DNA from 3 places in the Enterobacter sp. 4974935 genome. Region 3 is predicted to be linked to each of the others. Evidence: predicted binding sites of a transcription regulator. Region 3 holds the regulator's gene; each other region holds the start of a gene.

Region 1 (10,609 bases), 2.4 Mb from region 3:
GAAAACAAAACCATCACGCTGGCTGAGCTGCGTGATGATAAAGGCGAGCTGCTGGTTCCTGAGCGCAAGCTGGCATATGACACGCTGGTGATGGCCCTGGGCAGTACGTCCAATGATTTCAACACCCCAGGCGTAAAAGAGCACTGCATCTTCCTGGATAACCCGCATCAGGCGCGTCGTTTCCATCAGGAGATGCTTAACCTGTTCCTGAAGTACACCAACAACATGGGTGCTAACGGCAAGGTTAACATTGCTATCGTGGGCGGTGGCGCAACGGGCGTTGAATTATCGGCGGAGTTGCACAATGCGGTCAAACAGCTGCACAGCTATGGCTACAAAGGGCTGACTAATGAAGCGCTGAATGTGACGCTGGTGGAAGCAGGTGAACGTATTCTGCCTGCGCTGCCGCCGCGTATTTCCGGAGCGGCGCACAACGAGCTGACCAAACTGGGCGTGCGCGTGCTGACCCAGACCATGGTGACCAGCGCGGATGAGGGCGGACTGCATACCAAAGACGGCGAATACATCCAGGCCGACCTGATGGTCTGGGCTGCGGGGATCAAAGCGCCTGATTTCATGAAAGATATCGGTGGGCTGGAGACAAACCGCATTAACCAGCTGGTGACAGAGCCGACGCTGCAAACCACGCGCGATCCGGACATCTTCGCTATCGGCGACTGTGCCTCCTGCGCGCGTCCGGAAGGCGGGTTTGTGCCTCCTCGCGCTCAGGCCGCGCACCAGATGGCAAGCCTCGTGCTGCATAACATCCTGGCGCAGATGAAAGGCAAACCGATGAAAGCCTATGTCTACAAAGACCACGGCTCTCTGGTATCGCTCTCAAACTTTTCCACCGTGGGCAGCCTGATGGGCAACCTGATGCGCGGCTCTATGATGGTGGAAGGGCGCATCGCCCGCTTCGTGTACATTTCTCTGTACCGTATGCACCAGATTGCGCTGCACGGCTACTTCAAAACCGGCCTGATGATGCTGGTCGGCCGCATCAACCGCGTTATCCGCCCACGCCTGAAGCTGCACTAATTTCTCCCTCCCTCCGGGCTCTCCGGAGGGAATTCTTAGCACATCATGCTGTGCATTTCGCTCCTGACGCTTAAGAGTTCTCTTAAACAGACGCTATCCCAGCTCATCCCCCGGTTTTTTGATCCTTTATCTTATTGGCGAAGCGTTTATTGTGCTGCAAAATTGCTACCAATTGCAACAAAGGAGGAAGTCCCGTGAATAAATCAATGTTGGCGGGTATAGGGATTGGCGTCGCAGCTGCGTTAGGTGTGGCTGCCGTTGCCAGTCTGAACGTACTTGATCGTGGCCCGCAGTATGCGCAGGTGGTTACCGCTACACCGATCAAAGAGACGGTCAAGACGCCTCGTCAGGAGTGCCGTAATGTTTCTGTCACCCATCGTCGTCCGGTTCAGGATGAAAACCGTATCGCTGGCTCCGTGCTGGGCGCGGTTGCTGGTGGGGTGATTGGTCATCAGTTTGGTGGTGGCCGTGGTAAGGATGTCGCGACGGTAGTTGGTGCGCTGGGTGGCGGTTATGCCGGTAACCAGGTGCAGGGCGCGATGCAGGAAAATGATACCTACACCACAACGCAGCAGCGCTGTAAAACCGTGTATGACAAGTCTGAAAAAATGTTGGGCTACGACGTAACCTACAAAATTGGCGATCAGCAGGGCAAAATCCGCATGGATAAAGATCCTGGTACGCAGATCCCTCTCGACAGCAATGGTCAGCTGATACTGAATAACAAAGTGTAAAAAAGATGTTCTCTGAACTTAGCTCCTCATGCGCTCAGGCTGAGGAGCTTTTTTTTGCGTCAGAGTTTAAGAAGTTCAGGCCACAGGCGCAGCGTTGTTTGCGTAATCCCCTGCAGTTTTTCCAGCGTCGCGCCTTCACGGGCGCTGATGGACATCCCCTGTAGAATACAGCTCAGATACTGGGCCAGCTCCTGCGGACGGCAATGCGCCGGAATTTCACCGCGCTGCTGGCGTTGAGCCAGAAACGTGCTGAGCGTCTCCTCCTGCATCGCATGGCGCGATTTGACCGTGTTGGCAATCTCTTTCGACGATGCCGCGAGGGTCGCGGAGGTGTTGATCATAAAACAGCCCGCGGGCGTGTCTTTACTGGTAAAGCAGGTTGCGACTGCGCAGAAATAATCCTGCAATGCCTGCTCAACCGTTTTTTCTTCACAGAATAGCTGGGCTTCGTGTTTTGCCGCGAAGCGCGAGATGTATCTGTCCAGAACGGCCCGGAATAAGCCTTCTTTGTTGGTGAACTCTGCGTACAGGGTAGGGGCTTTCGCGCCCGTTGCTTCCACCAGGTCGGAGAGCGACGTGGCTTCATACCCATGCTGCCAGAAGAGCGTCATGGCCTTATCGAGCGCCGCATCCCTGTCGAACACTTTTGGTCGGCCACGGCTTTTCTTTGCGCAACGCGTGACATCGGTTGTCATGTGCCGTTGGTCCTCTGTTGTTTTGTTGAATAGTCATTATAAAAATAAACGTCTGCGACGACCAGCGGTGATTTCTTAAAAATAATTTAATTTTATCTTTATGAAATATAAGGAAAATGAAATTAATTTAACGACCATTATAAAAATGGGTTGACGTGTGACCTGGATCACATCTATCATTTACCTATCGATCGTTAACTAAATAACTAACGACCACTACATCATCTGCCCAAAGGTATAAAATCATGAAAAACGTTAAAACCCTCATCGCTGCCGCCGTTCTGAGTTCACTCTCTTTCGCAAGCTTCGCTGCTGTTGAAGTGCAATCCACTCCAGCAGACCAGCAGAAAGTCGGTACCATCTCTGCCACTGCCGGGACTAACCTCGGCTCTCTGGAAGATCAGCTGGCACAAAAAGCTGACGAAATGGGTGCGAAATCATTCCGCATCACCTCTGTGACCGGTCCTAACACCCTGCACGGTACCGCAGTTATCTACAAATAAGCGTAACGCAACCCTCCGTTATGCCACTGCAAAAAAAACGCCCTGCTAATGCAGGGCGTTTGTCGTTATTACCGTTCTACATTGACTGCTGAGCAACCTCATGATGCCGCGTGACATCGGTTGGCATCCCCGAGCGCGCTTCCATCGCCCGCTCCATCACTGCGCCATCGGTGTTTGCATTCGTTTTAAAGCTCACCATCGAGGCATTCAGATTAATCGGCAGCGTCTGCGGATCGTCATTAATGTTTTTCGATAGCGGCTGGTGGATCTCAACCAGACGGACGCCACCCGGCTCTTCAGACACTTTAATCGGCGTATTGATGATATTCACTTTCGTGCCAGGGGCGATCACGCGGTAGAGCGTTTTGATGTCGTCATCGCGCAGGCGAATGCAGCCGGAGCTGACGCGCATCCCGATACCAAAATCCGCATTCGTTCCGTGCAGAAGATAAACCCCACCGTAGGCCGCCAGGCGAATTGCATGGTGCCCCATCGGGTTATCCGGGCCAGCAGGCACCACGGCAGGCAGGTCGATACCTTGAGCTTTATAACGGGCGCGAATGTTTGCCGTCGGGGTCCAGGTTGGATTAGCGCGCTTATCAGAGACGGTGGTGACCATGGTAGGGGTCAGCGTATCGCCCCCCAGTTGACCAATACCGATAGGGTAAACGGTAACTTCGTTCTTGCCCGGCGGGTAGTAATACAGACGCAGTTCGGCGAGGTTAATTACAATGCCCTGACGCGGCGCGTCCGGCAGGATGGTTTGCAGCGGAATCGTCAGTACGCTGCCCGCCCGGGGCACATAGGGATCTACGCCCGGGTTGGCCTGCAACAGCGCCAGGAACCCGACGTTATATTTTTTAGCAATCGCTTCCAGCGAACCGCCATCGTTTTCAACCACGTGAAAGCGGTTTTCACCTACGACGTTGCTGCCGACGGGCGGAAGAGGCCAGGTATTGGCGCGAGCAGGGAGCGCGACGGCAACCGTCGCGGCCAGCGCAACCAGAGTTAACCAGCGGGTAAAACGCGAAGAAATCATCATTATCATAATCCATACAAATGATAAGGTTATTGTTTTATAAGGCGTTAATGATAATTATGGCGAATGTATGGTCGGGAAGATCGGGCGAAGTGCAAAGAGTTTGTAAATTGTCCCCCACCAGCCGGGCGCTGGCGGGGGAAACCGTTATGCGATGGCGTTCTCTTCCAACTGACGCATAAAGTTACGCACCCAGTCCATGCGGATTTTACGTTCCGTCAGATCCTGAGTAAATTTCAGACGCGTCGGGCCATCAAGACGGAAATGCTGCGGCTGTTTTTGCAGAAGGCCAATCAGCCACATCGGATCGACGTGGTTCTTCTCGGCAAACTCAATTACGCCGCCTTTCTCGTTGCCTTCAAGCTTACGAATGCCCAGCTTTTGCGCCTGCTGACGCAGGCGGGCAATATCCAGCAGGTTGCGCGCCGCATCGGGCAATATCCCAAAACGGTCAATCAGTTCGACTTTAATCTCTTCCAGCTCGCCTTCGCTTTTCGCGCTGGCAATGCGTTTGTAGAACGACAGACGGGTATTCACGTCAGGAATAAAATCATCCGGCAACAGGGAAGGCATGCGCAGTTCCACTTCGGTCTGCTGGCTGGTGAGATCTTCCAGAGACGGTTCACGTCCGGCTTTAAGCGCGTCGACGGCATTTTCCAGCAGCTCCATATACAGAGAGAAACCGATGGTTTCCATGGAGCCGCTCTGGTCTTCACCCAACAACTCACCGGCGCCGCGGATCTCCAGGTCGTGCGTCGCCAGCGCAAAACCAGCACCCAGATCTTCCAGCGAGGCGATAGCTTCCAGACGCTTTTGCGCGTCGGTGGTCATCGCCTTCGGATGCGGCGTCAGCAGCCACGCGTAGGCCTGATGGTGCGAACGCCCGACGCGCCCGCGCAGCTGATGCAGCTGGGCCAGGCCGAAGTGATCCGCGCGTTCGATGATGATGGTGTTCGCCGTCGGAATGTCGATCCCGGTCTCAATGATGGTGGTACATACCAGCACGTTGAAACGCTGATGGTGGAAGTCGTTCATCACCCGCTCCAGCTCGCGCTCGCGCATCTGGCCGTGACCAATGGCGATGCGCGCTTCCGGCACCAGCTCTGCCAGCCTGTCGGCGGCTTTCTGAATGTTTTCAACGTCGTTATACAGGTAATATACCTGGCCGCCGCGCAGCACTTCACGCAGGATCGCCTCGCGAACCACCAGATTGTCGTACTCGCGAACAAAGGTTTTCACCGCCAGACGGCGCGCCGGCGGGGTGGCAATAATCGACAGATCGCGCATGCCGCTCATCGCCATATTCAGGGTGCGCGGGATCGGCGTGGCGGTCAGGGTCAGAATGTCGACGTCGGCGCGCATCGCTTTGATGCGCTCTTTGTGGCGCACCCCAAAGCGGTGCTCTTCATCGACGATCAGCAGCCCCAGATCTTTCCACTTCACGTCGCTTTGCAGCAGCTTGTGGGTGCCGATCAGAATGTCAATTTTGCCTTCGCTTGCCTGTTCCAGGATTTGTGTCTGCTCTTTGGCGCTGCGGAAACGCGACAGCATCTCAATGCGTACCGGCCAGTTGGCGAAGCGGTCGCGGAAGTTGTCGAAGTGCTGCTGGGCGAGGAGGGTAGTCGGCACCAGCACCGCCACCTGCTTGTTGTTTTCCACCGCCAGGAAAGCGGCACGCATTGCTACCTCGGTTTTACCGAAGCCCACGTCGCCGCAGACTAAGCGATCCATTGCCAGCGGCTGGCACATGTCGCTCAGCACGGCATTTATGGCCTGAGCCTGATCCGGCGTAGTTTCAAACGGGAAGCTGTCGCAGAACAGCTGGTACTGCTCTTTATCATGCTTAAACGCATAACCCTCTTTGGCCGCACGCTGGGCGTAAATGTCCAGCAGCTCGGCGGCCACGTCGCGCACTTTTTCCGCCGCCTTCTGCCGCGCGCGTGACCAGGCGTCGCCGCCCAGCTTATGCAGCGGCGCGTTATCTTCCGCGCCACCGGCGTAGCGGCTGATAAGGTGCAGGGACGACACTGGCACGTACAGTTTGGCGTCGTTCGCGTAGGTCAGCATCAGGTATTCACCTTTGATGCCGCCTGCTTCGAGGGTGGTCATTCCCTGATAGCGACCCACACCGTGTTCCAGGTGAACGATCGGCTGACCGGGGTGCAGTTCGGCCAGGTTGCGGATCAGGGTGTCCGGGTTGATGGTGCGACGGCTGTCCTGACGACGGCGCGCCACGCGCTCGCCCAGCAGGTCGCTTTCACAAATCAAGGCCAGGTTATTGAGCGTATCAATAAATCCGTGCTCGGCGGAGCCGATCATCAGGTAACGACCATTTCCGGTCGCTTCGCTCAGGCGATGAATGCGCTTCGGCGCAACTTTGATCCGTCCTAGTAGTTCGCCCAGCGCTTCACGACGACCCTCACTCTCAACGGAGAACACCACTGGCCCGGTGAAGGAATCAAGAAACTTGCGCAGGTTATCGAGCGGGGATTTCTGCTGCGCCTGGACGGCCAGATCGGGCAGCGTCCGGAACGCGAGATTGGTGTTCGCCGCCTTATCGGCAAGCGAATCGGTTTTGAGCTGCATACGCGGCCAGCGTTTTAGCTCGGCGTTGAGCTCGTCGGTACGCAGCCACAACATTTCCGGCGGCAGCAGCGGACGCATCGGGTCAACGCCCCGGTTTTCAAAGCGGGCGCGCGTTTCGCTTTCAAAGCGGCTGGCGCTGGCGTCGATATCCCCGGTGTTAACAATCAGCGTATTGGCCGGGAAGTAGCTGAACAGCGCCGGCAGCGGTTCGTTAAAGAACAGGGGCTGCCAGTACTCGATCCCGGCCGGAAGGGTGCCTTTGCTGACCTGCTGGTAGATATGTTCGGCATCACGTTTCACGTCGAACCTGTCGCGCCACTGGCTGCGGAACAGTTCGATGGCGGTTTTATCCGTCGGGAACTCATGGGCGGGCAGCAGATTAATGGAGTCCACTTCCTCCAGCGTGCGCTGGGTGTCGGCATCGAACACGCGCAGGCTGTCGATCTCATCATCGAAGAAATCCAGACGATACGGCTGGTCGCTGCCCATCGGATAGAGATCCAGCAGCGCACCGCGCGTCGCGTATTCGCCGTGCTCCATCACCTGATCGACATGACGGTAACCGGCTCCGTCAAGCTGCACGCGCAGGGCATCGCGCGACAGGCGCTGGCCTTTTTTCATCACCAGCGCATGGCCGTGCAAATAGCTGTGCGGACAGACGCGCTGCATCAGGGTATTCACCGGCACAATCAGCACGCCGCGCTGCATGGTGGGGAGCTGATACAGCGTCGACAGGCGTGAGGAGATGATCTCCTGGTGCGGAGAGAAACTGTCGTAGGGAAGCGTTTCCCAGTCGGCCAGGCTGAATACCAGACTGTCGGTGAACTGACGAATTTCGTCGTGCAGGCGCAGGGCGTTTTGCATGTCCGGGGCAACCAGCACCACCGGCCCCGGATGGCGCTCGGCAATTTCCGCCACCAGCGTGGCGCAGGCCGCGCCTGTCAGTTCGCCCAGCTGGCGTTGGTCACCTGCTTTTACAGGCAAGGAAAAACGATAGTGTTCAGGCATGGCTATGTCAGGGTCTCTTGGGGATATACCAACAGTATTGGGGCATATCACTGATACGCAATGTCTTTATTATCCTCGATCGTTATGCATAAGCAAATCGTAACCGCACAAGAGGAAAAGTGCCCCCGGATGGGGGCAGGGTAGGTTAGCGGCTGGCGAGCTGTGGCGTAAGACGCGCGGGAGGGGAGAAGAAAAGGTCGCCAAAGAGGGCGGTCGAGAGCTTACGTGCGCCCAGTCCAACCAGCGTGCAGACGAGCAGGCTGACGAACGGATAGACCAGAATCAGCGTTAACTCCGCCCAGATCGGCCAGTACGCCGCATTCATTTCGCGAATCAGGAGCAGGCTAAACGCCTCAATTAAAATGCGGTGAGTGGTATAAATCGCGATGGTGTTTGAACCGATGACGTTCAGCAGATTATTGGGATGAACGGCATAACGCTGCTCGAAGCTGTAAAAGAGCTTCATGATGACCACGATCGACAGCAGTGAGAGCGGCAGAGGAACATTAGCGAACCACAGCACTACCGACACCGCGCCAGAGGCGATAAGTACCAGCCAGCTGCGGCGCAAATTCATCCCTTTCATCCACGTCATCAACTGCGCGCCGTACCATGCGCCGAGGCTGTAGTAGATCATGTTGCGCACCACGCTGTTCATTCCCCACCATGGTAAAGGCAGGAAGTTAATGGCGATGCTTGCCAGCGCCAGAAGCCCCAGCATCGGCAGTTTCCAGCGGCTCAGCAGTTTACAGAGCGTGAAGTAGACCACTAAGGCGTACAAGTACCACAGGCTGGTGCTGGCCGTGAGCATTCCCAGTACAAACCCTGAAACGGAATCGGCGTAGGCCGCATTGGATGCTGTCGCCAGTTCACGCTCGGGGGCGAGCCAGGCATTCAGATGGGTCAGCGCCTGCCATTGCAGGACGCCCCACAGGGCCAGCACCCAGACAATGCTCCAGATCCGCTTGTCGAGACTGGTGCGCCAGTTCACCTCGTCAATATATCGACGAATCAAATAGCCGGAGATGAAGAAAAACACCGGCATACGGAACGGGGCGAGGTAAAGATTAAAGTAGACCCAGCATTTGGCGAGCAGGCCCGATAACGGATGCTGTAGCCCGTCCAGGTGAGGATAAAAGGTGATCACCGAGTGGTAAATCACCACCAGGCAGATGCACAGCCCTTTTATCTGGTTAATCCATAATGCTTTTTGTTTCATTGTGCGTGACGACCTTGTTGCCATAAACGAAAGGTCGATTGTTGTAAAATGAAACCCCGATGTAACGGGTAACAGTCTGTATCAGGACGATTTTCGGAAAAGGTGGAGGCTGTATGGCGGAAGTTCAGTCAGTAGCATGATGATTTATCTGAATTTTTCGGAAAAATGATTACCGAATCTTACGGTTTCAGTCATTTACGCTTAGCGGATTCGCTTATATACTCGTGGGTCTGCTATCAGCAAACAGACGGATTTCATGTATCAACCTGTCGCACTCTTCATAGGCTTACGTTACATGCGTGGGCGCGCCGCGGACCGCTTCGGTCGCTTTGTCTCCTGGCTTTCGACTATTGGCATTACGCTTGGCGTGATGGCTCTGGTGACGGTGCTTTCCGTCATGAACGGCTTCGAGCGCGAGCTGCAAAACAATATCCTGGGGCTGATGCCGCAGGCCGTTCTCTCTTCCACTCAGGGCTCCGTTAACCCGCAACAGCTGCCGGAAAGCGCGGTGAAGTTACAGGGTGTCACGCGCGTTGCGCCCCTCACGACGGGCGATGTGGTGCTGCAAAGCGCCCGCAGCGTGGCGGTCGGGGTGATGCTGGGTATCGATCCGGCGCAAAAAGATCCGCTGACGCCGTTCCTGGTCAATGTGAAACAAACCGACCTGGAAGCGGGTAAATACAACGTCATCCTCGGTGAGCAGCTTGCCGGGCAGCTCGGGGTCAACCGTGGCGATCAACTGCGCGTGATGGTGCCCTCAGCCAGTCAGTTTACGCCGATGGGGCGTCTGCCAAGCCAGCGCCTGTTCAACGTGATTGGCACGTTTGCGGCGAACAGCGAAGTCGATGGTTACCAGATGCTGGTTAACATTCAGGACGCCTCGCGTCTGATGCGCTACCCGGCGGGAAATATCACCGGCTGGCGTCTGTGGCTTGATGCGCCGCTGAAGGTGGATACCCTTAGCCAGCAGACGCTACCGGAAGGAACGAAATGGCAGGACTGGCGCGACCGCAAAGGCGAACTGTTCCAGGCCGTGCGCATGGAGAAAAACATGATGGGGCTGCTGCTGAGCCTGATCGTGGCCGTTGCCGCGTTTAATATCATCACCTCGCTCGGGCTGATGGTGATGGAGAAGCAAGGCGAAGTCGCCATTCTGCAAACCCAGGGGCTGACGCCGCGCCAGATCATGGCGGTATTTATGGTCCAGGGCGCCAGCGCTGGCATCATCGGCGCGCTGCTCGGCGCGGCGCTGGGTGCGCTGCTCGCCAGCCAGCTCAACAATCTCATGCCGATTATCGGCGCGCTGCTTGATGGTGCGGCGCTGCCGGTGGCTATCGAGCCGCTCCAGGTGGTCGGTATTGCGCTGGCCGCGATGGCTATTGCGCTGCTCTCTACGCTTTATCCTTCCTGGCGGGCTGCCGCCACTCAACCCGCTGAGGCTTTACGTTATGAATAAGATCCTGTTGCAGTGCGACAACCTGTCCAAACGCTATCAGGAAGGCGCTGTGCAGACCGACGTGCTGCACAATGTCAGCTTTAGCGTGGGTGAAGGCGAGATGATGGCGATTGTTGGCAGCTCCGGCTCCGGCAAAAGTACGCTGCTGCACCTGCTGGGCGGGCTGGACACGCCAACCGAAGGCGATGTGATCTTTTCCGGGCAGCCGCTGAGTAAAATGTCGTCTACGGCGAAAGCCGAGCTGCGTAACCGTGAGCTGGGTTTTATCTATCAGTTCCACCACCTGCTGCCGGACTTTACGGCGCTGGAAAACGTGGCGATGCCGCTGCTG
Region 2 (10,609 bases), 210 kb from region 3:
GGGAACAGGCGCCCGGCGGCTTCCACGCCGCTCAGGTTGGCGTAGTTATGCAGCGGCGCCAGCGGGGAGACCTGGCGGATCTGCGTCATCACCTCTTCCGTGATCAGGGTTGACTCGCTGAAGAGATCGCCGCCGTGGGCAATGCGATGGCCAATCAAAGCCACGCTGCCCATCAGGTCGCGCTTCTCCAGCTCCAGGGCGATGGCGGCCAGCGCCCCTTCGTAGTCCTGATGAGCCAGTCTGACTGGCTCACCCCCATTCACGGAAATAAAGGCTTTTTCTGTGTTGATGCCGTCCGCAATGCCCGTCAGCAGGGCATCGCAGCCTGCGGCGTCCAGCACCGAAAACTTAACAGAGGACGATCCGCAGTTAATGACCAGTACTACCGGAAACTCAATCATGGTATGGCTCCGCTCTTCCTGAGCTTTGGTTTAAAACAGTTTGTACACGATGTTCAGAATGGTCAGCAGGCCGACCACGGTGACGAAGATGTTCTCGGTCCGGCCTTTGTATTTCGCCAGCGCCGGCGCTTTGCGGATGGCGTACATCGGCAGCAGGCACAGCAGAGAGGCGATAATTGGCGCGCCCATGGCTTCAATAAGGTCCAGAATGTTCGGGTTGGCATAGGCCACAATCCAGGTGGAGCCCATGATGAAGACCATGCTGATGGTGTTCAGCTTGCCCACGGAGACGTTCTTCTTGTCGCCCTTGTAGCCGAACTTAACGATCAGGCCGTTCAGCCCCTCCAGCGTGCCCAGGTAGTGACCGAAGAAGGATTTAAAGATAGCGACCAGCGCGATGATGGACGCGCCGTACTCCAGCACCGTGGCGAACGTGGATTTACTGCCTGACATCGACGCAAAGTGGTTCGCCAGGTAAGAGAGCACCGGAATGTTCTGCGCTTTGGCGTCCGCCATGTTCTGCGGAGAGAGCGTAAACAGGCAGCTAAAGGCGAAGAACATCACCACCGCCACCATCAGCAGGCTGGCGCGACCGATGATTTTGGAACATTTCTGCTCGGTGAATTCTTTACCAAACTCCGGCTCGTACTCTTCGCGCTTGGAGACCACAAACGAGGAGACGATAGGCGAGAAGTTGAAGGAGAAGACCATAATGGAAATCCCCAGCCACACCGTGACAAGAATGCCGTCATGACCGGTGAAGGCGATATCGCTCAGGTTAACCTGGTCGATCACCGCTGAGTTCCAGTACGGGATCAGCGAGAGAGAAATCAGCACCAGGCTGGCGATGAACGGGAACACCAGGTAGCTCATCACCTTCACCATCAGGTCTTTACCGAACCAGATCACAAAGGCCATCAGCAGCAGCAGGAACAGCGCTACCACGCCGCGGTTCAGGGCAGGCATCTGGAGCTGGTTTTCCCAGAAGGTCATAAAGGTGTTGGTAATGGTGACGCCGTAAATCCACAGCAGCGGGCAAATGGCAAAGAAGTAGAGGAAGGTGATCACCACCCCGCCGGTCTTACCAAAATGCTCCTCCACCGTTTCGGTGATGTTGCCGGAGACGTTACTGCCGGACAAACACAGACGCGCCAGCGCGCGGTGGCAGTAAAAGGCAATGGGGAACGCCAGAACCAGCATCAGCAGAATAGGGATCAACCCCCCAAAGCCTGCGCGGATGGGGAAGAACAGCACGCCAGCGCCAATGGCGGTACCAAACAGGCCGAGCGTCCAGGTGGTATCCGATTTACGCCAGGAGGACGTTTTTGTCTGGCCAACGATAATGCTTTCTGTGTTGCTCATAGGTCACCTTTATGCGTCAACGAAGCCGGTAATTTGGGAAACACGGGAGAGATCAATATTGCCACCGGAAATAATGCAGACGGTTTTACGGCCCTGAATATAATGGTCCAGCTTGCCGCTTAATAACGCCGCGCACGCCAGCGCGCCAGCACCTTCCGTAACCACTTTATTTCGCTGAATAAGCGCGATCATGCTGTTGCGAATCTCGTCTTCGCTGACCAGCACAATGTCGTCAACCAGTTCACGAACGATTTCGAAGGTTAAATTACCCGGGCGAGACACGTCGCAGCCGTCCGCTAATGTGCCGGTAATGCGGTGGTTCGTTATTTCACCGGTCTGATACGACGCCGCCATTCCGTGCACGTTTTCAGACTGCACGCCGATAATATTGATAGTTGGGTTGATGGATTTAATTGCTGTCGCAATACCGGCAATTAAACCACCACCGCCGATGGGAACAATCACGTTATCCACGTCGTATAAATCTTCGAGGATTTCCAGTCCGATGGTGCCCTGACCGGCGATCACTTTCGGATCGTCGTAAGGCGGGATAAATATGCGCCCTTCCATCTCGACGATTTCGCTCACTTTGGCGATAGTGTCGTTAAAGTTCTCGCCGTGCAGCACCACTTCGGCGGAGTAGTCGCGCGTGGCGGCCACCTTGGATTTCGGCGCGCCCATAGGCATTACCACTTTGCCGTCGATGCCGAGCATGGCGCAGGAGAGCGACACCCCCTGCGCGTGGTTCCCTGCGGAACAGGCAACCACGCCCTTGCGTTTTTCCGCATCGGTCAGCGAGCTTAATTTATTAAACGCCCCACGTATTTTAAACGAACCGGTACGCTGCATATTTTCAAATTTCAGGAATATCTCACCCTTACACCGTTCGCTCAGATAATTTGAGCGCGGCATACCGGTTTTATAGATCTTTCCCGCCAGTCTTTTTCTGGCGTCCTGAATATCGTCAATGGTCACCGGGAGATCGTAAGTAATGTGCATAATATCCTCGTTATAATAATTCATTGTTTTCAGGCAAAGTCAGGGTATCAGAGCGTTAAAAAGCGTCGCTCCGGGCATTTTAAATCATCATTATTTCTATCGTCGTTTTTCGATATTCATCGACGAATATTGTTTTGCCAGTTCAACTAATACTGACGCCGATTTTTTAATACTGTAATTTTTTGACCACACGGCAGCATAACGCGCCACAGGTAATGCATCTTCCACCGGCAGGACAATAAACTGGTCCGAGCCGAATGGCGCAATCATGTCACGGGGGATCACCGTCAGGTAATCGGCATTGAGAACAAGGTTATAGATGGTGACGACGGAATCGGTCTGGACGATGTTTTCAATGCTGATGTGGTTATCTTGCAGGGTGGTCAGGAGTTCGTTGTAGTAGCCCATATCGGTTTGCGGCATCACCCACTGCTCGTGCGTGAGCGATGCCAGTCTGGTCGGGCCGGTGCACGTTCGTGATTTACTCGCCACCAGCACAAACTCAGATTCAAAGAGTGGCTCAACGTGAAGATCCTGGAGCAACATCCCGTCGCTCAGCGTGCCGATGGCGAAATCCAGCCGGCCATCGCGAATGGCGGGCAGGAATGAAGAGAGCTGCGCTTCATACATTGAGACGCGCGCCTTCGGAAACACTTCCTTGAATTTTTTGATCATCCCGGACAGGAAGGTGAAACCAATCAGCGACGGATAGCCGAAGGAGACGTCCATGACGGTACTGAAACTGAGGCTGTTGATCTCGCTCACCATGTTTTTCATTTCGCGGGTGATCGACTCAGCGTAGGACAGCAGCACCTGACCGGCGGCAGTGAGTTTTACGCCGGTGTTTTTACGCACCATCACTTCCACCCCAAAGTAAGATTCGATGTCGCTGATGATTTTGCTGACGGCAGGTTGCGTCAGCCCCAGTTGTCTTGCAGCAGAACCTATAGAGCCACTTTTGATGACTTCCTGAAATACCACGAGGTGCTGTGTTTTCGGTAGAATAATAGTATTCATAATATTCTGCGCTTATTTCCCTATGACGCAGCGGATTCTACCCAATATTGTTTCAGGGGGTATGTGCTGTTACTCACAATTTGCCAGGATGCCCTTTTTACAACCACATTTAAAATCGATTTATAATCTTATTATTCAAACAGTTAGATAGCTAAAAATACGCAATTACGCTGATATTGATCAACAAAATCCGCGGTAATAAATTTATTTTATGGCAATAACCAGCATGAATTTTTTTGCCTTAACAATATTAATAAAGACTATCTTTCAGGCAATTAAAGGTTAATAAACCATCATTATTTTTTTAAAACATTTTTGTGGTTTATCAACTTTATCAGGAATATTTTCTCAGCTTCCGGTTAAAGAGTGGGATATATCACACATTCACCAGAAGAATGTTTTTAGATTCAATATTAAATTATCAAATGAATAACATTCAGCATCACTGAGTCAACATTCACAACATCTGCTCAACACTAAAATTTTCTAATTTTATAGCGTTAAATTTTGTGATTACGATCATGCGCAGCAGATGAAAGGAACGCATAGTCGGTAAAACAGTGAAATGTGCTTAGCGTCGCAAAACTGAGAATTGATGTCGTTTGGCGCTTCGCTGACCCGGCCTGCAACCTTCAGAAAACAAAAACCCCGCCGAAGCGGGGTTTCGTAAGAAGTTGAAGCTGACCGATAAGCCGGGTTCTGTCGTGGACAGTCATTCATCTAGGCCAGCAATCGCTCACTGGCTCAAGCAGCCTACCCGGGTTCAGTACGGGCCGTACCATGTGAACCCCTATTTGGCCTTGCTCCGGGTGGAGTTTACCGTGCCACGGACTGTTACCAGCCGCGCGGTGCGCTCTTACCGCACCCTTTCACCCTTACCTGATCCCGCTTACGCGGGCCATCGGCGGTTTGCTCTCTGTTGCACTGGTCGTGGGTTTCCCCCCCAGGCGTTACCTGGCACCCTGCCCTGTGGAGCCCGGACTTTCCTCCCCTCCGCCCGTCTCCCCCGAAAGGGACGACGACGAAGCGGCGACTGTCTGGTCAGCTTCGGCGCGCAGTATAGAGGGTTTGCGCGCCGCTGTCACCCCTGGCTACGCATGCCTACCTGCAATGTGGCCGCGATATTGCGCGAGGCGCGGTAAATGTTGTCGTACGCTCCCTGGAACGCCTCTTCCAGTGAACCGATGCGGGTCAATACGCTGAACACCGCGTCGATGCCGTACTGATGCACCACACCCACATCCTGCGTCAGACTTCCGGCAATCCCTATCACCGGCTTATGGTATTTTTTGGCGACGCTCGCCACGCCGACGGGCACTTTGCCATTAATGCTCTGGCTGTCGATGCGCCCTTCTCCCGTCAGCACCCACGTGCAGTCGTGAATATGTTCTTCAAGATTGAGCGCCTGAGTGACAATCTCAATGCCGCTTTTCAGCTCAGCGCCCAAAAAGGCCATCAGTGCCGCGCCCATGCCGCCCGCCGCTCCAGCCCCCGGAACCCGGTTGACATCAATGCGCAGGGATTCTTTGATCACGTTGGCGTAGTGGCTAAGACTGGCGTCGAGTTCGAGGATCATCTCCTCCGTGGCGCCTTTTTGCGGGCCAAAAATACGCGACGCGCCGCTTTCACCGACCAGCGGATTCGTCACGTCACAGGCGACGCGGATTGCGCACCCCTGAAGACGCGGATCAAGAACCGAAATATCAATACGGTTCAGCGCCATCAGGCTGCCGCCGCCGTAGCCGATCTCCGTCCCGTTCGCATCCGTAAACCTCGCGCCCAGCGCCTGCATCATACCCGCGCCCCCATCGTTGGTTGCGCTCCCGCCGATACCGATAATGATGTTGCGCGCGCCTTTATCCAGCGCGCGGAGGATCAGCTCCCCCGTCCCGCGCGACGTCGTGACCAGCGGGTTACGCTGCGCGGGAGGAACAAGTACCAGGCCGCTGGCGGCGGCCATCTCGATAAACGCGGTGGTACCGTCGCCCGAGATCCCCCAGCTGGCCTTCACCTTTTCCCCTAACGGGCCGGTGACGACAGCCTGCTGCCAGGTGCCCTGCGTCGCGGCGATCATCGCTTCAACCGTACCTTCTCCGCCGTCAGCAACGGGAACAGACACGTAATGAGCGTCGGGGAAAATTTCCCGAAATCCTTTTTCTATCGCCTGCGCCACCTCAGTGGCAGACAGGCTTTCTTTATAAGAGTCTGGCGCGATTACGATTTTCATAGTTGTATGCCTGAGCCGTAGGCCCGGTAAGCGTAACGCCACCGGGCGGGACGTCATTAGCGAGCAATTTCAACCTTCGCCAGCTTTTCGTAATAGCACGCTAACGCGCTGTGATCGGCGGTGCCCAGACCGTCCGCACGCAGCGCCTGCATCATCTCCATGACGGCGGCAGTCAGCGGCAACTGCGCGCCCACGCCGTGGGAGGTATCCAGCGCATTCGCCAGATCTTTAATGTGCAGATCGATGCGGAAGCCCGGCTTGAAGTTACGATCCATCACCATCGGTGCCTTGGCATCCAGCACGGTGCTGCCCGCAAGACCACCGCGAATGGCCTGATAGACCAGATCCGGATTAACGCCCGCTTTGGTGGCCAGCGTCAGTGCTTCGGACATGGCCGCGATGTTCAACGCCACAATCACCTGGTTTGCCAGCTTGGTGACGTTGCCTGCGCCAATTTCACCGGTATGCACCACGGAGCCAGCCATGGCTTTCATCAGGTCGTAGTATTTGTCGAACACGGCTTTATCGCCCCCCACCATCACCGACAGAGTACCGTCGATGGCTTTCGGTTCGCCGCCGCTGACCGGCGCATCCAGCATCTCCACGCCTTTCGCTTTCAGCGCCTCACTGATTTCGCGGCTCGCCAGCGGCGCGATAGAACTCATGTCGATCACCACCAGACCCGGCTTCGCGCCGTCGATAATGCCGTTCTCACCCAGCGCCACCTCTTTCACGTGCGGGGAGTTTGGCAGCATGGTGATAATGACATCGCACTGCTCGGCGATCGCTTTTGCAGTTGTCGCCGTTTCTGCGCCAGCCGCAATCACTTCTGCCACCGCGTCTGAATTACGATCTAAAACCACCAGTGAGTAACCTGCTTTGATGAGGTTTTTGCTCATTGGTTTGCCCATGATACCCAGGCCAATAAAACCCACTTTCAGCGTCATAATCTGTTTCCTCAATGATGGTTATTTTTTAAAAGCGTCTGCTAATTTCTGCGTGGCGGCGCGGAATACGCCGAGGTCGCTGCCGACGGCGACAAACGTTGCGCCCCACTCCAGGTAGCGGCGGGCATCAGCTTCCACCGGCGCCAGAATGCCGCACGGTTTACCGTGCGCTTTGGCACGGGCAAAAATGTGCTGGATTGCCCGCTGCACGTCCGGGTGGCTGGCGTTGCCCAGATGACCAAAGGCGGCCGCCAGATCGCTCGGGCCGACGAAAATACCGTCGACACCTTCGGTCGCGGCAATGGCGTCGACGTTATCGACCCCCTGCTGGCTCTCGATCTGAACCAGAATGGTGATGTTCTTGTTGGACTGGGCGAAATAGTCCGGCACGGTGCCAAACATGTTGGCGCGGTGCGAGACAGACACGCCGCGGATCCCTTCCGGCGGATAGCGGGTGGCAGCTACGGCCAGCACCGCTTCTTCTTCCGTTTCAACAAACGGGATCAGGAAGTTGTAGAAGCCGATATCCAGCAGACGCTTGATGATCACCGGCTCGTTGGTAGGTACACGCACCACCGGCGCGCTGTGGCTGCCTTTCAGCGCCATCAGCTGCGGAATAAACGTGTTGATATCGTTTGGCGCATGTTCGCCGTCCAGCACCAGCCAGTCGAATCCGGCCAGGCCCAGCGCTTCGGTGCTGATGGGGTTGGCCAGCGCAGACCAGCAGCCAATCTGAATCTGATGCGCCGCAAGGGCCGCTTTAAATTTATTCGGGAAGATGTCGTTACTCATTACGTATACCTTTTTTAATTCCGCAGTTTTAGCCAGTAGCTTTTCTTATTTATTCCGACTCAGCGTCAGCGTTATATTTATTTTCCTGACTGAATTTTGGCTTTATAAAATCGTCATTCAGTATAATCGTCACCACCCGGCAGCACATTGTCTCAATGCTCAATTATCCAACGGGGTTAGCACGCTATTTTGAGCATATGCCCAATGCAGTGGGCGCTGATGCACAGAATCAACGATTAGTGTTTCGGGAGCGATCGCGATCACATTCTCACTTTTCCTCTCCTGACATTCTTTATTTCCTCAATAAGAAACGATTAACCATCTGGCTATATTTAGTATCAGATATTTTGCTGGAGATGAGTGAACAATGGCCGATATTGAAATTCGACAGGCGGCGCCGACGGCGTTCTATATAAAAGTGCACGATACCGATAACGTGGCGATTATTGTCAACGACAATGGCTTAAAAGCGGGTACCCGCTTTCCGGACGGGCTGGAGCTGATTGAGCACATTCCGCAGGGGCATAAAGTCGCACTGGTCGATATCCCGGCGCAGGGCGAAATCGTGCGCTACGGCGAAGTCATCGGCTATGCGGTGCGCGCTATCCCGCAGGGTAGCTGGATTGAGGAGTCGCTGGTTGAGCTGCCCACCGCCCCGCCGCTGGAGACGTTGCCGCTGGCTACCCGCGTCCCTGAGCCGTTACCTCCGCTGGAGGGTTATACCTTCGAAGGTTACCGCAACGCGGATGGCAGCGTGGGAACCAAAAACCTGCTTGGCATCACCACCAGCGTGCATTGCGTGGCGGGTGTCGTGGATTACGTGGTGAAAATTATTGAGCGCGATCTGCTGCCGAAATACCCCAACGTTGACGGCGTGGTGGGGCTTAACCACCTGTACGGCTGCGGCGTGGCGATCAACGCGCCCGCAGCGGTCGTGCCGATCCGCACGATCCACAATATCGCCCTTAACCCAAACTTTGGCGGCGAGGTGATGGTGATTGGCCTCGGCTGTGAAAAATTGCAGCCAGAACGCCTGTTGCAGGGTACTGAGGATGTGAAAGCCATTCCGGTTGACGAGGCCAGTATTGTGCGTCTTCAGGATGAACACCATGTCGGCTTCAGATCGATGGTCGACGACATTTTACAGGTGGCAGAGCGCCATCTGGAGAAGCTGAACAAACGCCAGCGTGAAACCTGCCCGGCCTCTGAACTGGTGGTTGGGACACAGTGTGGCGGCAGCGATGCGTTTTCCGGCGTCACCGCTAACCCGGCGGTAGGTTATGCCTCCGATCTGTTCGTGCGCTGCGGCGCCACGGTGATGTTCTCCGAAGTCACCGAAGTGCGTGATGCTATCCACCTGCTCACGCCGCGCGCCGTCAACGAAGAGGTGGGCAAACGCCTGCTGGAGGAGATGGCCTGGTACGATAACTATCTCGACATGGGCAAAACCGACCGCAGCGCCAACCCGTCTCCGGGTAACAAGAAAGGCGGCCTGGCGAACGTGGTGGAAAAGGCCCTCGGGTCGATTGCCAAATCCGGCCAGAGCGCGATTGTGGAAGTGCTCTCACCTGGCCAGCGACCAACCAAACGCGGTCTGATCTACGCGGCAACGCCTGCCAGTGATTTCGTGTGCGGCACCCAGCAGGTAGCATCCGGCATTACGGTACAGGTCTTTACCACCGGACGCGGCACGCCGTACGGCCTGATGGCGGTACCGGTGATCAAAATGGCGACCCGCACCGAGCTGGCAAACCGCTGGTATGACTTAATGGATATCAACGCGGGCACCATCGCCACCGGGGAAGAGAGTATTGAAGAGGTGGGCTGGAAGCTGTTCCACTTCATTCTGGATGTGGCAAGCGGGCGGAAGAAAACCTTCTCCGATCAATGGGGATTGCATAACTCGCTGGCGGTGTTTAACCCGGCGCCGGTGACGTGATGGCCCCTCACCCTGTCCTCTCCCCACCGGGGAGAGGGTAAAAAAACCGCACCGAGCAGTCCCCTCTCCCCTATGGGGAGAGGGTTAGGGTGAGGGGAAAAGCCTCTTTAGACCAGCACCACATCGATCCCGCTTTTGCGTAACCCTTCCAGGCTTTCCGCCGGAATACCTTCATCAACGATAATCATGTCGATCCGCTGAGTATCAATGATTTTATGCAGGCTTGAACGGTTAAACTTGCTGGAATCAGTGACAACGATAATACGCTCCGCCACCTCGCACATTTTCCGGTTCAGACGGGCTTCATCCTCGTTGTGCGTACTCACCCCCCGATCGAGATCGATGGCATCGACGCCCAGGAACAGCAGGTCAAAATGGTAATTCTGTAAGGACTGCTCCGCCTGGTCACCATAGAAGGACTGCGACTGACGGCGCAAGTGCCCGCCGGTCATCAGCAGCTCTACGCCCTCCGCTTCCAGCAGCGCGTTTGCCACGTTCATCCCGTTGGTCATGGCAATAACATCGGTGTGCTGGCGCAGCATGCGAGCAATTTCAAAGGTCGTGGTGCCGGAGTCCAGAATAATGCGGTGACCCGGCTTCACCAGTTCAGCCGCCGCCTGCGCGATGCTGCGCTTCACAGCCGTATTAAGGGAACTTTTGTCCTCAACGGACGGCTCCACGCCGGGGGCATTACCTTCGCAAATCAGCGCGCCGCCGTAAGCGCGAACGGCAATCCCCTGCTTTTCCAGAAAGGCCAGATCGTTACGGATCGTCACCGTCGACACGCCGTATAAAAGAGAAAGATCGTTAACCTGCACGCTTCCCTGCGCCCGCAACCGCTGAATGATCTGCTCTCGCCTTTCACTGGTGCCGGTGATGCGCTTCTCTGCGGATGAATCGGTGCTGCTCATACGAGCTCCTTAGT
Region 3 (10,609 bases):
ATTTTGGCACCGGACACTTCGCCCATGCTGCCGCCCTGGAAGGTGCCTTCAATCGCCACCACCACTGCAGGCTGGCCGTTGATGGTCCCTTTCGCGACTACCATGCCGTCATCGGCCTGAGGAACAATCCCCTGTGGCCCAAGCCACGGAGAGATAATGCCTTCAAACGGATCCAGCAGTTCGCGGTAGCTGCCGTCGTCGAGCAGCGCCTGCGCACGCTGGCGCGCTTTTAATTCGATAAAGCTGCTGTCATCACGCATGGTTCACCCCTTCAAAAACCTGTTCGATACGAATGCGTGCCACGCCCGGCGTCGCGCCGAAGTCGTGGATGGTCAGCTTACCTGCGGGCAGGCTGCTGACGGTTTGCAGGCGATTGAACAACGCCTCCCAGCGCCCACGGCTGTTGTCGACGGAGGTGGTGATATCAATGGTTAAGGTCTGGCCCGGTTCGGCGGTGAAAAGCACCTCCATATCCCCGGAACCGACTACCCCTGCCAGCGCCCTGCCGCTTACTTCGCGGCTGGCGGGCACGGTCAATGTGATTTTTTCCATAACATCCTCTTAATGCTTTGAATAGGGCGTTTCGACGCGGTCAAGAAACAGCGTGGCGGCAAGCAGGTCTGCGGCTCCGCCCGGCGAGGCGTTAAGCGTCAGCATCTGACGGTCTAACCGCGCCAGCGCCTGCTGCCCCGCAAGTGTTGCGCATCCTCCCGCGTTCAGCACCGCACGGGCGCCGTTCTGCATGGCATCCAGCCCCTCCATGCCGGCGCGCGACAGCACGCAGGTGTCGGTGAGCGAGGTCATGATCGCCATCAGCGCGTCGAGTCTGGCCTGCGTTTCGCTGCTGCCGTTGAGACGGCTGAGGTGAAGCTGCGGCAGCGCGCGCTGCATGATGTGCGGAAACGCCTGCTGAGCCTCTTCACGCGCGCCCGGTACACGGTAGCGGTGCGTGACGCGTAACCCCTTGCTGAATACTTTCGGCGCCGCGTCATCCGGCAGTTTCGCCAGCTGAGCGGCGGTGTTCGCGACGGTTTGCGCCCGGGCATCGCCGCCCAGCATCGCCACCGCGCTCACCAGCAATCCCAGCGCCCAGATCGCGCCACGGTGTGTGTTCACGCCGTCGGTAGCGGCCATCATCTGCCGTTCGCCTTCACGACCCAGGCGGCCAACGGTTTGCCTGAGGGCAATATCCGCCGGACGCTGCCAGCTCTGTTGCGCCAGCGCCTGAAACGTGGGGGTCAGGCTGTGAGCGGAGCGCTCCATCAGCGCAAGCGATAAATCGTGATGCGCGCCGTTCCCCCGGCTGTCCACCAGACCGGGCTTCGGGCTTAAACGTGCTTCGTCAATCAGACACTGCGTGGCGGTTCGCGCCAGCCATTCGGCACCGCCTTCAACCTGGATCTGGGGCAGAAGTTTCATTACCAGCTCCGGAATTTCGCAGGTGGGTTATACAGGCCGCCGGACCACTCAACGAGGTCAGCCACGCTGCCCGCAGCCAGCAGAGAGCGGGTGGCATCGGTACGACGAATGCCCATATCTTCCGGATACACAACCTTGCCGCTCTGGCGCAGTTCCGCCACGCGTTTGGCGTCAACGCCCAGACCGATATCGGTGATACCCGCCACGGCGGCGACCATGGCGCGACGCTCTTCCAGATCTTTTGCCCGGTAGAGGTAAGCAATCCCCTCTTCCGTCAGCACGTGGGTGACGTCATCGCCGTAAATCATAACCGGCGCCAGCGGCATGCCGGAGGCTTTCGCCACGTCTACGGCGTCGAGTTTCTCCACGAAGGTTGGCTTCACGCCCGCCTGGAAGGTTTCCACCATCTGCACAACCAGCTTTTTACCGCGCTGCATCGGGTCAGGCTCGGTGATCATGTTCAGCCAGGCCGGTGTGGCGTGGCGACGACCGTGCGGATCGTGGCCCATGTTTGGTGCGCCGCCGAAGCCGGAGAGACGGCCGCGGGTCACGGTTGAGGAGTTAGCGTAACCATCAACCTGTAGCGTGGAACCGATAAACATGTCGACCGCGTACTGACCAGCCAGCTGACAGAAGGCGCGGTTAGAGCGCATGGAGCCGTCAGCACCGGTAAAGAACACGTCCGGACGGGCGCGGATGTACTCTTCCATCCCCAGCTCGCCGCCGAAGCAGTGGACGCTCTCCACCCAGCCGCTTTCGATGGCCGGGATCAGCGTTGGATGCGGGTTCAAAGTCCAGTGTTTACAGATTTTGCCTTTGAGTCCGAGCTGTTCGCCGTAGGTTGGCAGCAGCAGTTCGATCGCTGCGGTATTAAAGCCAATCCCGTGGTTCAGGGACTGCACCTGGTGTTCAGCGTAGATGCCTTTAATCGCCATCATCGCCATCAGGATGTGTTCCTGTTTAATCAGGCGCGGGTCGCGGGTGAAGAGCGGCTCAATAAAGAACGGCTTGTCCGCCACCACCACGTAATCGATCCACGAGCCCGGAATATCGACGCGCGGCAGGTCGCACTCGTCGTCCACCAGCTCGTTCACCTGTGCGATGACGATGCCGTCGTGGAACGCGGCGGCTTCCACCAGCGCCGGGGTATCTTCGGTACTCGCCCCGGTGTAGAGGTTACCTTTACGGTCCGCTTTAAAACCGGCAATCAGCGCCACGTTTGGCGAAAGGTCGACGTATAAACGTGAGTAGAGTTCGATGTAGGTGTGAATCGCCCCGATTTCGAGCTGACCATCTTCCAGAAGCTGCGAAATGCGCAGGCTTTGCGTACCGGAGAAGGAGAAGTCGAGCTTGCGGGCGATGCCTTTCTCAAAGATGTCCAGATGTTCGCTGCGGCCCACGCTCGGCATGATCATATGCAGATCGTGCACGATTTGCGGGTTCACTTCGGCCAGTGAACGGGAAAGGAAATCCGCCTGCTTCTGGTTGTTGCCTTCCAGAACGACTTTGTCGCCTGGTGCGATCAGTTTTTCCAGCATGGCGACAAGATCGCCGGTTGGCAGTACCTTGCCCTGCACCGGTACGGACGCCAGACGACGCGCTTTCTCGCTGCGTCGGGTGTTCCATTGCCGGGTGGGTGTTTGCCCAGATAACATTATTAACCTCCTGATTCAGCACATCATTCTGATTTGCTTAACGTTGAGTAAAGTGTGCGCTCTGGTGAGAAAGGCATCAATTAAGCGTAGGACGTAATCATTAGCCTGAGAGTAATAATCAAGGTAAAGAAATGTGATCGGGATCAGTTCATGTTTCGGAAAAACGGGCTAAACGGGGTACAATTCGGAAGGTATAGTTAATTTCTGACAAGAATCAGCATCGCCCTTATGACCCAAATCATTCCCTCAGACTTCGACATTGCAGCCGAAGAGAGCGCAGAGTTCGTGCCCATGCGCGGTGTGGCTAACCCTCACCTGCAAACCATGCTGCCGCGCCTGATCCGCCGCAAGGTGCAGTTCAACCCCCACTGGCAGCGCATTGACCTGCCGGACGGTGACTTTTTGGATCTCGCCTGGAGCGAAGATCCGGATCAGGCCAGACATAAACCCCGTCTGGTGGTGTTTCACGGCCTGGAAGGCAGCCTGCACAGCCCTTACGCACACGGTCTCATTGAGGCGGCGAAAGCCCGCGGCTGGCTTGGGGTGGTGATGCATTTTCGCGGATGCAGCGGCGAGCCTAACCGTCAGAAACGCATTTATCACTCGGGTGAAACCGAGGACGGCTCCTGGTTCCTGCGCTGGCTAAGAGACAATTTCGGCGAAGCACCAACGGCAGCGGTGGGGTATTCGCTGGGCGGGAATATGCTGGCCTGCCTGCTGGCGAAGGAGAGCGACGCCGTACCGCTGGATGCGGCAGTGATTGTCTCTGCGCCCTTTATGCTGGAGCAGTGCAGTTATCATATGGAAAAAGGGTTTTCGCGGGTCTATCAGCGCTACCTGCTCAACCTGCTGAAAGCCAACGCCGCGCGTAAACTTAAGGCCTATCCGGATACGCTGCCTGTGACGCTGCAACAGCTCAAACGCGTGAAGCGCCTGCGCGAGTTTGATGATTTGATCACCTCGAAAATTCACGGCTTTGCCGATGCGATTGACTATTACCGTCAGTGCAGCGCCATGCCTTTACTGAATCAAATCACGAAACCCACGCTGATTATCCACGCCAAAGACGATCCGTTTATGGATCATCACTCGATCCCCGCCCCTGACTATCTGCCGGATAACGTGGAGTATCAGCTCACCGAGTTCGGCGGGCACGTGGGCTTTGTTGGCGGCACGCTGCGTCGGCCAAAAATGTGGCTTGAGACGCGTATACCCGACTGGTTAACGGCTTATCTGGACGGTAAAAAATGATTATTCCCTGGCAGGATCTCTCTCCCGACACGCTCGATAATCTGATTGAAAGCTTTGTCTTGCGCGAAGGCACCGATTATGGTGAACATGAACGTTCGCTTGAACAAAAGGTCAGCGATGTGAAGCGCCAGCTTAAAAGCGGCGACGTGGTGCTGGTATGGTCCGAACTGCATGAGACGGTGAATATCATGCCCCGCAACGCGTTTCATGGCTGATCTTACACTTTTCCAGTCAGGGAGTTGCTATGTCTGCCAGACATCCGGTTATTGCCGTTACGGGTTCGAGTGGGGCGGGAACCACTACCACCAGCCTCGCCTTCCGCAAGATTTTCGCCCAGCTTAACTTACGGGCGGCAGAGGTAGAGGGCGACAGCTTTCACCGCTACACGCGCCCGGAGATGGATATGGCCATCCGCAAGGCGCGCGATCTGGGTAAACACATCAGCTATTTTGGCCCGGAGGCCAATGACTTCGGCCTGCTGGAGCAAACCTTCCGTGAATACGGGCAGAGCGGCACCGGGCAGTCCCGCAAGTATCTCCACACCTACGATGAAGCCGTGCCCTGGAACCAGGTCCCCGGCACGTTCACGCCCTGGCAGCCGCTGCCGGAACCGACTGACGTGCTGTTTTACGAAGGATTGCACGGCGGCGTGGTGACGCCTCAGCACGACGTGGCGCGCCATGTGGATTTGCTGGTGGGGGTGGTGCCGATTGTTAACCTTGAGTGGATCCAGAAGCTGACGCGTGACATGAGCGAGCGCGGCCATTCGCGAGAGGCGGTAATGGATTCGGTGGTGCGCTCCATGGAAGATTACATCAACTTCCTGACGCCGCAGTTCTCCCGAACCCACATTAACTTCCAGCGCGTCCCCACCGTGGACACCTCCAACCCGTTCGCCGCAAAAAGCATCCCTTCCCTGGACGAGAGCTTTGTGGTGATCCACTTCCGCAACCTGGAAGGCATTGATTACCCCTGGCTGCTGGCGATGCTACAAGGTTCGTTTATTTCGCACATGAATACGTTAGTGGTACCGGGCGGAAAAATGGGGCTGGCGATGGAGCTGATCATGACGCCGCTGGTGCAGCGGCTGATGGAAGGAAAGCAAATCGCGTGAGTTGTTTTGCCCGGTGGCGCTGCGCTTACCGGGCCTACGGGCGTGCTTTTGTAGGGCGGGTAAGCGAAGCGCCACCCGCCAAAAATTAAGCCTCGATCACTTCATACGAATGGGTGATGTTTACCGCTTTCTCCAGCATTAATGCCACAGAGCAATATTTCTCCGCAGACAGGTCAACCGCACGCGAGACCGCCGCATCCTTCAGTTCTTTGCCGGTGACGATAAAGTGCAGATTAATATGCGTGAACAGACGTGGCGCCTCTTCGCGACGTTCTGACGTCAGCTTCACTTCACAATCGGTCACGTCATGACGGCCTTTTTGCAGGATCGACACTACGTCGATCGCGCTGCATCCACCAGCCGCCATCAGCACCATTTCCATCGGGCTGGGAGCTTTATCGCCGGAGTTGCCATCCATCAAAACCTGGTGCCCGGAAGCAGACTCGCCCAGGAACGTTAACCCTTCAACCCATTTCACACGCGCTTGCATATTCACTCACTCCAACGTTGCATTTTTTATGACAGATTACGTGTACGTTACATTTCTCGCAACGGAAGGCGACCTGCGTCATGCTGAAGCGAGACACCAGGAGACACGCGGCGAAAGCTATGCTAAAACACTCTGGATGCTACAGTAATACATTGACGTTACACATGTATGCAGAGGACATCAAACTTTACTGGCTGCGAAACGTTACGACAGCCGACTTCCCAGGTATGGGTAAGAATTCGATTGCAACCCCAGAGTCCGGATGCATCTTATGACTCTGGTGACAGCTTATAACAGAGGATAACAGCGCATGGTGCTTGGCAAACCGCAAACAGACCCGACTCTCGAATGGTTCTTGTCTCATTGCCACATTCATAAGTACCCATCAAAGAGCACGCTGATTCACCAGGGTGAAAAAGCGGAAACGTTGTATTACATCGTTAAAGGCTCGGTGGCCGTGCTGATCAAAGATGAAGAAGGGAAAGAGATGATCCTTTCTTATCTGAACCAGGGCGATTTTATCGGTGAACTGGGCCTGTTTGAAGAAGGCCAGGAACGTAGCGCCTGGGTTCGTGCAAAAACAGCATGTGAAGTGGCTGAAATTTCTTACAAGAAATTCCGTCAGCTGATTCAGGTCAACCCTGACATCCTGATGCGTCTTTCTTCCCAGATGGCACGCCGTCTGCAAGTGACCTCTGAGAAGGTGGGTAACCTCGCCTTCCTGGACGTGACCGGTCGTATCGCGCAGACGCTGTTGAACCTGGCGAAACAGCCAGACGCCATGACCCACCCTGACGGTATGCAAATTAAAATTACCCGCCAGGAAATCGGTCAGATCGTCGGCTGCTCCCGTGAAACAGTGGGCCGTATCCTGAAGATGTTGGAAGATCAAAACCTGATCTCCGCCCACGGTAAAACCATCGTGGTTTACGGGACCCGTTAATTCCGGTCAGACGGCGTGCCGCCGCAGGGTGGCACGCCGTTTTTGTCTCTACTCCTTATGTGGCGCAGGCTGATCTATCACCCGGAAGTTAACTACGCACTGCGACAAACGCTGGTGTTGTGTCTTCCCGTGGCCGTGGGCCTGATCCTCGGACATCTTCAGCAAGGCCTGCTGTTTTCCCTCGTGCCCGCCTGCTGCAACATTGCCGGTCTGGACACCCCGCATAAACGCTTTTTCAAACGCCTGATTATTGGCGGCTGCCTGTTTGCCGGCTGTAGCCTTGCCGTGCAACTCTTACTGGCCCGCGACATTCCTCTGCCGCTGATCCTGACCGTGCTGGCGATGACGCTTGGCGTAACCGCTGAAATCAGCTCGCTGCACGCCCGCCTGCTTCCCGCGTCGCTGATTGCCGCCATCTTCACCTTAAGCCTTGCGGGCAATATGCCGGTGTGGGAGCCATTGCTGATCTACGCCCTCGGCACGCTGTGGTACGGGCTGTTTAACTGGTTCTGGTTCTGGTTGTGGCGGGAACAGCCGCTTCGCGAATCCCTGAGCCTGCTCTACGTGCAGCTTGCTGAATACTGCGAAGCAAAATACACCCTGCTCACGCAACATACCGACCCGGAAAAATCCCTGCCGCCGCTGCTGGCACGCCAGCAAAAAGTGGTGGATCTGATCAGCCAGTGCTATCAGCAGTTGCACATGCTTGCCGCCAACAAAAATCATGAATATAAGCGGCTGCTGCGTACCTTCCAGGTCGGGCTGGATTTGCAGGAGCATATTTCCGTCAGCCTTCATAATCCGGAAGAGGTGCAAAAGCTGGTGGAGCGCAGCCATGCGGAAGCGGTGATCCGCTGGAACGCGCAGACCGTCGCGGCGCGCCTGCGGGTGCTGGCTGAGGATATCCTCTATCACCGCTATCCGACGCGCTTTAACATGGACAAACAGCTCGGCGCGCTGGAAAAGATTGCGCGTCAGCACGCGGATAACCCGGTCGGGCAGTTTGCCGCCTGGCATTTCAGCCGCATCGCCCGGGTGTTGCGCACCCAGCGCCCGCTTTATGCCCGGGACCTGATGGCCGATAAGCAAAAACGACTGCCGTTGCTGCCTGCGCTCAAAAGCTACCTGTCGCTGAAGTCTTCCGCCCTGCGCAACGCCGCAAGAATTAGCGTCATGCTCAGCATCGCCAGCCTGATGGGAATGGCCCTGCACCTGCCGAAACCCTACTGGATCTTAATGACCGTGCTGTTTGTCACCCAGAACGGCTATGGTGCCACGCGGGTGCGCATTCTGCATCGGGCGGGCGGCACGATGGCGGGGCTGATTATCGCGGGCGTAACGTTGCACTTCCACGTGCCGGAAGGGTATACGCTGGTCGGCATGCTGGCGATTACGATGGTGAGTTATCTGATCATCCGTAAAAACTACGGCTGGGCGACGGTGGGCTTTACGGTAACGGCGGTGTACACCCTGCAGTTGCTTACGCTCAACGCCGATCAGTTAATTATTGCCCGCCTGGTCGATACCCTGATTGGCTGCCTGATCGCCTTTGGCGGCATGGTCTGGCTGTGGCCGCAGTGGCAAAGTGGATTACTGAGGCAAAACGCCCACGACGCGCTGGAGGCGGATCAGCAGGCCATTCGCCTGATCCTGAGCGACGACCCGCAGCCGTCTCCACTGGCCTACGAGCGCATGAAGGTCAACCAGGCGCATAATGCCCTGTTCAACTCCCTTAACCAGGCCATGCAGGAGCCGGGCTTCAACTCGCACTATCTGGCAGACATGAAGCTGTGGGTCACGCACAGCCAGTTTATCGTCGAACACATCAATGCCATGACCACGCTGGCGCGCGAGCACACCATGCTGACGCCGGATCTGGCGCAGCGCTATTTGCAGTCGTGTGAAATTGCCCTCCAGCGCTGTCAGCAGCGTCTGGAGTACGACGCGCCGGGGGAGTCAGGGGATTCGAACATTCTGGAAGCGCCGGAGACGCTGACCCACGGGCCGATGAGCACCCTTGAGCAGCATTTACAGCGCGTTCTCGGGCATCTCAACACCATGCACACCATTTCGTCGGTGGCATGGCGTCAGCGTCCGCATCACGGGATTTGGTTAACGCGCCGGTTAAAACGAACCGCGTATTAGCCTCTGACGATCTTCGCCACCGCCGCGGAAAAACGGGTTAACCCGTCTTCGATGTCTTTGTCTTCCACCACCAGCGACGGCGCAAAGCGCATCACGTCCGGCCCGGCGTTGAGCACCATGACGCCTTCGTGCGCGGCGGCGTGCAGGAAATCGCGCGCGCGGCCTTTGTACTGAGGCTTCAGCTCGGCGCCGATCAGTAACCCCATCCCGCGGATTTCACTGAAGACATCAAACTGTTCGTCAATCTGCTGAAGATGTTTCACAAAAAGGGCGCGTTTCGCATTCACGCCATTCAGGACGTCCGGCGTATTAATGATGTCGAACGCCGCTCCCGCCACGGCGCACGCCAGCGGATTACCGCCGTAAGTGGAGCCGTGTGAGCCCACATGAAATGCGGAAGCGATATCCTGGGTGGTGAGCACCGCGCTGACCGGGAAACCGCCGCCGAGCGCTTTTGCGCTGGTCAGAATATCCGGCGTTACGCCGTAGTGCATATAAGCGAACAGGTCTCCGGTACGCCCCATCCCACACTGCACTTCATCAAACACCAGCAGCGCCTGGTGCTCGTCGCACAGTTCGCGCAGCCCTTGCAGAAATTCCGGGGTGGCCGCCGTGACGCCGCCTTCCCCCTGAATGGGTTCGACCACCACGGCACAGGTGTGATCGTCTATCACCGCTTTAACGGCGTGCAGATCGTTAAACGGCACGTGGATGATATCCGCAGGTTTCGGACCAAAGCCGTCGGAATACTTCGGCTGGCCGCCAACGGAAACGGTAAAGAACGAGCGACCGTGGAAGGCGTTATGGAAGGCGATGATTTTGGTTTTGTACGGACTATGACGCGTGGTTGCGTAGTAGCGCGCAAGCTTAAAGGCGGTTTCGTTGGCTTCGGTGCCAGAGTTCATAAACAGCACGCGTTCGGCGAAGGTGGCATCGATGATCTTACGCCCCAGACGCAGCGCCGGTTCGTTAGTGAACACGTTGCTGGTGTGCCACAGCGTTTCGCCCTGCGTTTTCAGCGCGTCCACCAGCGCAGGATGGCAATGGCCCAGCGCCGTCACCGCAATACCGCCTGCGAAATCAACATACTCATTGCCCTGCTGATCCCAGACGCGGCTGCCTCTCCCTTTCACCGGGATAAACTCAGCCGGTGCATAAATCGGCAGGATCACTTCATCGAATGTCGCGCGGGTAATTGCTGGTTGTTCAGTTGCCATGTCATGACCATCCATTTTTATGTCACAGTGATTGTGAAAATATAATCACAAAATATGCATAAAAAATCACAACAAGGCAACAGATATTCAGCGATTAAGGAAATTGGCCAGCAGTGCGTGCCCCTGTTCGCTGAGAATGCTTTCCGGGTGGAACTGCACCCCTTCCAGATCGTACTCGCGGTGGCGAATGCCCATGATTTCCCGGGTCTCACTCCAGGCGGTCACTTCAAAGTCTGCGGGCAGGGTCGGCGGATCAATCACCAGAGAATGGTAGCGCGTCACGGTTAACGGATTGTTTAGCCCCAGGAACACGCCGGTACCGGTGTGCGTGATCGGTGAGGTTTTGCCGTGCATGACTTTCGCGGCACGAACAAT

Evidence for each region. Region 3 encodes CRP, which controls carbon source genes, mostly activating them, when cyclic AMP is high. Its sites were predicted from a motif close to ATGTGANNNNNNTCACAT; they were not measured.
Region 1: the regulator CRP is predicted to act here: its motif matches at 2,623-2,640, upstream of bhsA (multiple stress resistance protein BhsA).
Region 2: the regulator CRP is predicted to act here: its motif matches at 7,994-8,011, upstream of garD (galactarate dehydratase).

The regions. Positions count from the first base shown of each region.
Region 1 is NZ_JBZWGT010000003.1:2,617,220-2,627,828, reverse strand. Features, by position in the region: gene AC4OVS_RS13910 (NAD(P)/FAD-dependent oxidoreductase) at 1-1,038, shown strand, start outside; gene AC4OVS_RS13905 (glycine zipper 2TM domain-containing protein) at 1,233-1,772, shown strand; gene comR (TetR family copper-responsive transcriptional repressor ComR) at 1,832-2,467, opposite strand; gene bhsA (multiple stress resistance protein BhsA) at 2,713-2,970, shown strand; gene ldtC (L,D-transpeptidase LdtC) at 3,047-4,012, opposite strand; gene mfd (transcription-repair coupling factor) at 4,157-7,603, opposite strand; gene AC4OVS_RS13880 (acyltransferase family protein) at 7,749-8,822, opposite strand; gene lolC (lipoprotein-releasing ABC transporter permease subunit LolC) at 9,079-10,278, shown strand; gene lolD (lipoprotein-releasing ABC transporter ATP-binding protein LolD) at 10,271-10,609, shown strand, end outside.
Region 2 is NZ_JBZWGT010000003.1:383,757-394,365, reverse strand. Features, by position in the region: gene tdcD (propionate kinase) at 1-401, opposite strand, end outside; gene tdcC (threonine/serine transporter TdcC) at 432-1,763, opposite strand; gene tdcB (bifunctional threonine ammonia-lyase/L-serine ammonia-lyase TdcB) at 1,773-2,762, opposite strand; gene tdcA (transcriptional regulator TdcA) at 2,859-3,779, opposite strand; RNA gene rnpB (RNase P RNA component class A) at 4,452-4,828, opposite strand; gene garK (glycerate 2-kinase) at 4,861-6,006, opposite strand; gene garR (2-hydroxy-3-oxopropionate reductase) at 6,063-6,953, opposite strand; gene garL (2-dehydro-3-deoxyglucarate aldolase) at 6,975-7,745, opposite strand; gene garD (galactarate dehydratase) at 8,113-9,684, shown strand; gene AC4OVS_RS03025 (DeoR family transcriptional regulator) at 9,792-10,595, opposite strand.
Region 3 is NZ_JBZWGT010000003.1:175,448-186,056, reverse strand. Features, by position in the region: gene AC4OVS_RS01960 (biotin-independent malonate decarboxylase subunit beta) at 1-260, opposite strand, end outside; gene mdcC (malonate decarboxylase acyl carrier protein) at 253-552, opposite strand; gene AC4OVS_RS01950 (triphosphoribosyl-dephospho-CoA synthase) at 562-1,419, opposite strand; gene mdcA (malonate decarboxylase subunit alpha) at 1,419-3,074, opposite strand; gene AC4OVS_RS01940 (hydrolase) at 3,303-4,325, shown strand; gene AC4OVS_RS01935 (YheU family protein) at 4,322-4,540, shown strand; gene AC4OVS_RS01930 (phosphoribulokinase) at 4,570-5,439, shown strand; gene AC4OVS_RS01925 (OsmC family protein) at 5,525-5,929, opposite strand; gene crp (cAMP-activated global transcriptional regulator CRP) at 6,240-6,872, shown strand; gene AC4OVS_RS01915 (YccS/YhfK family putative transporter) at 6,930-9,017, shown strand; gene argD (bifunctional acetylornithine/succinyldiaminopimelate transaminase) at 9,014-10,234, opposite strand; gene pabA (aminodeoxychorismate synthase component 2) at 10,322-10,609, opposite strand, start outside.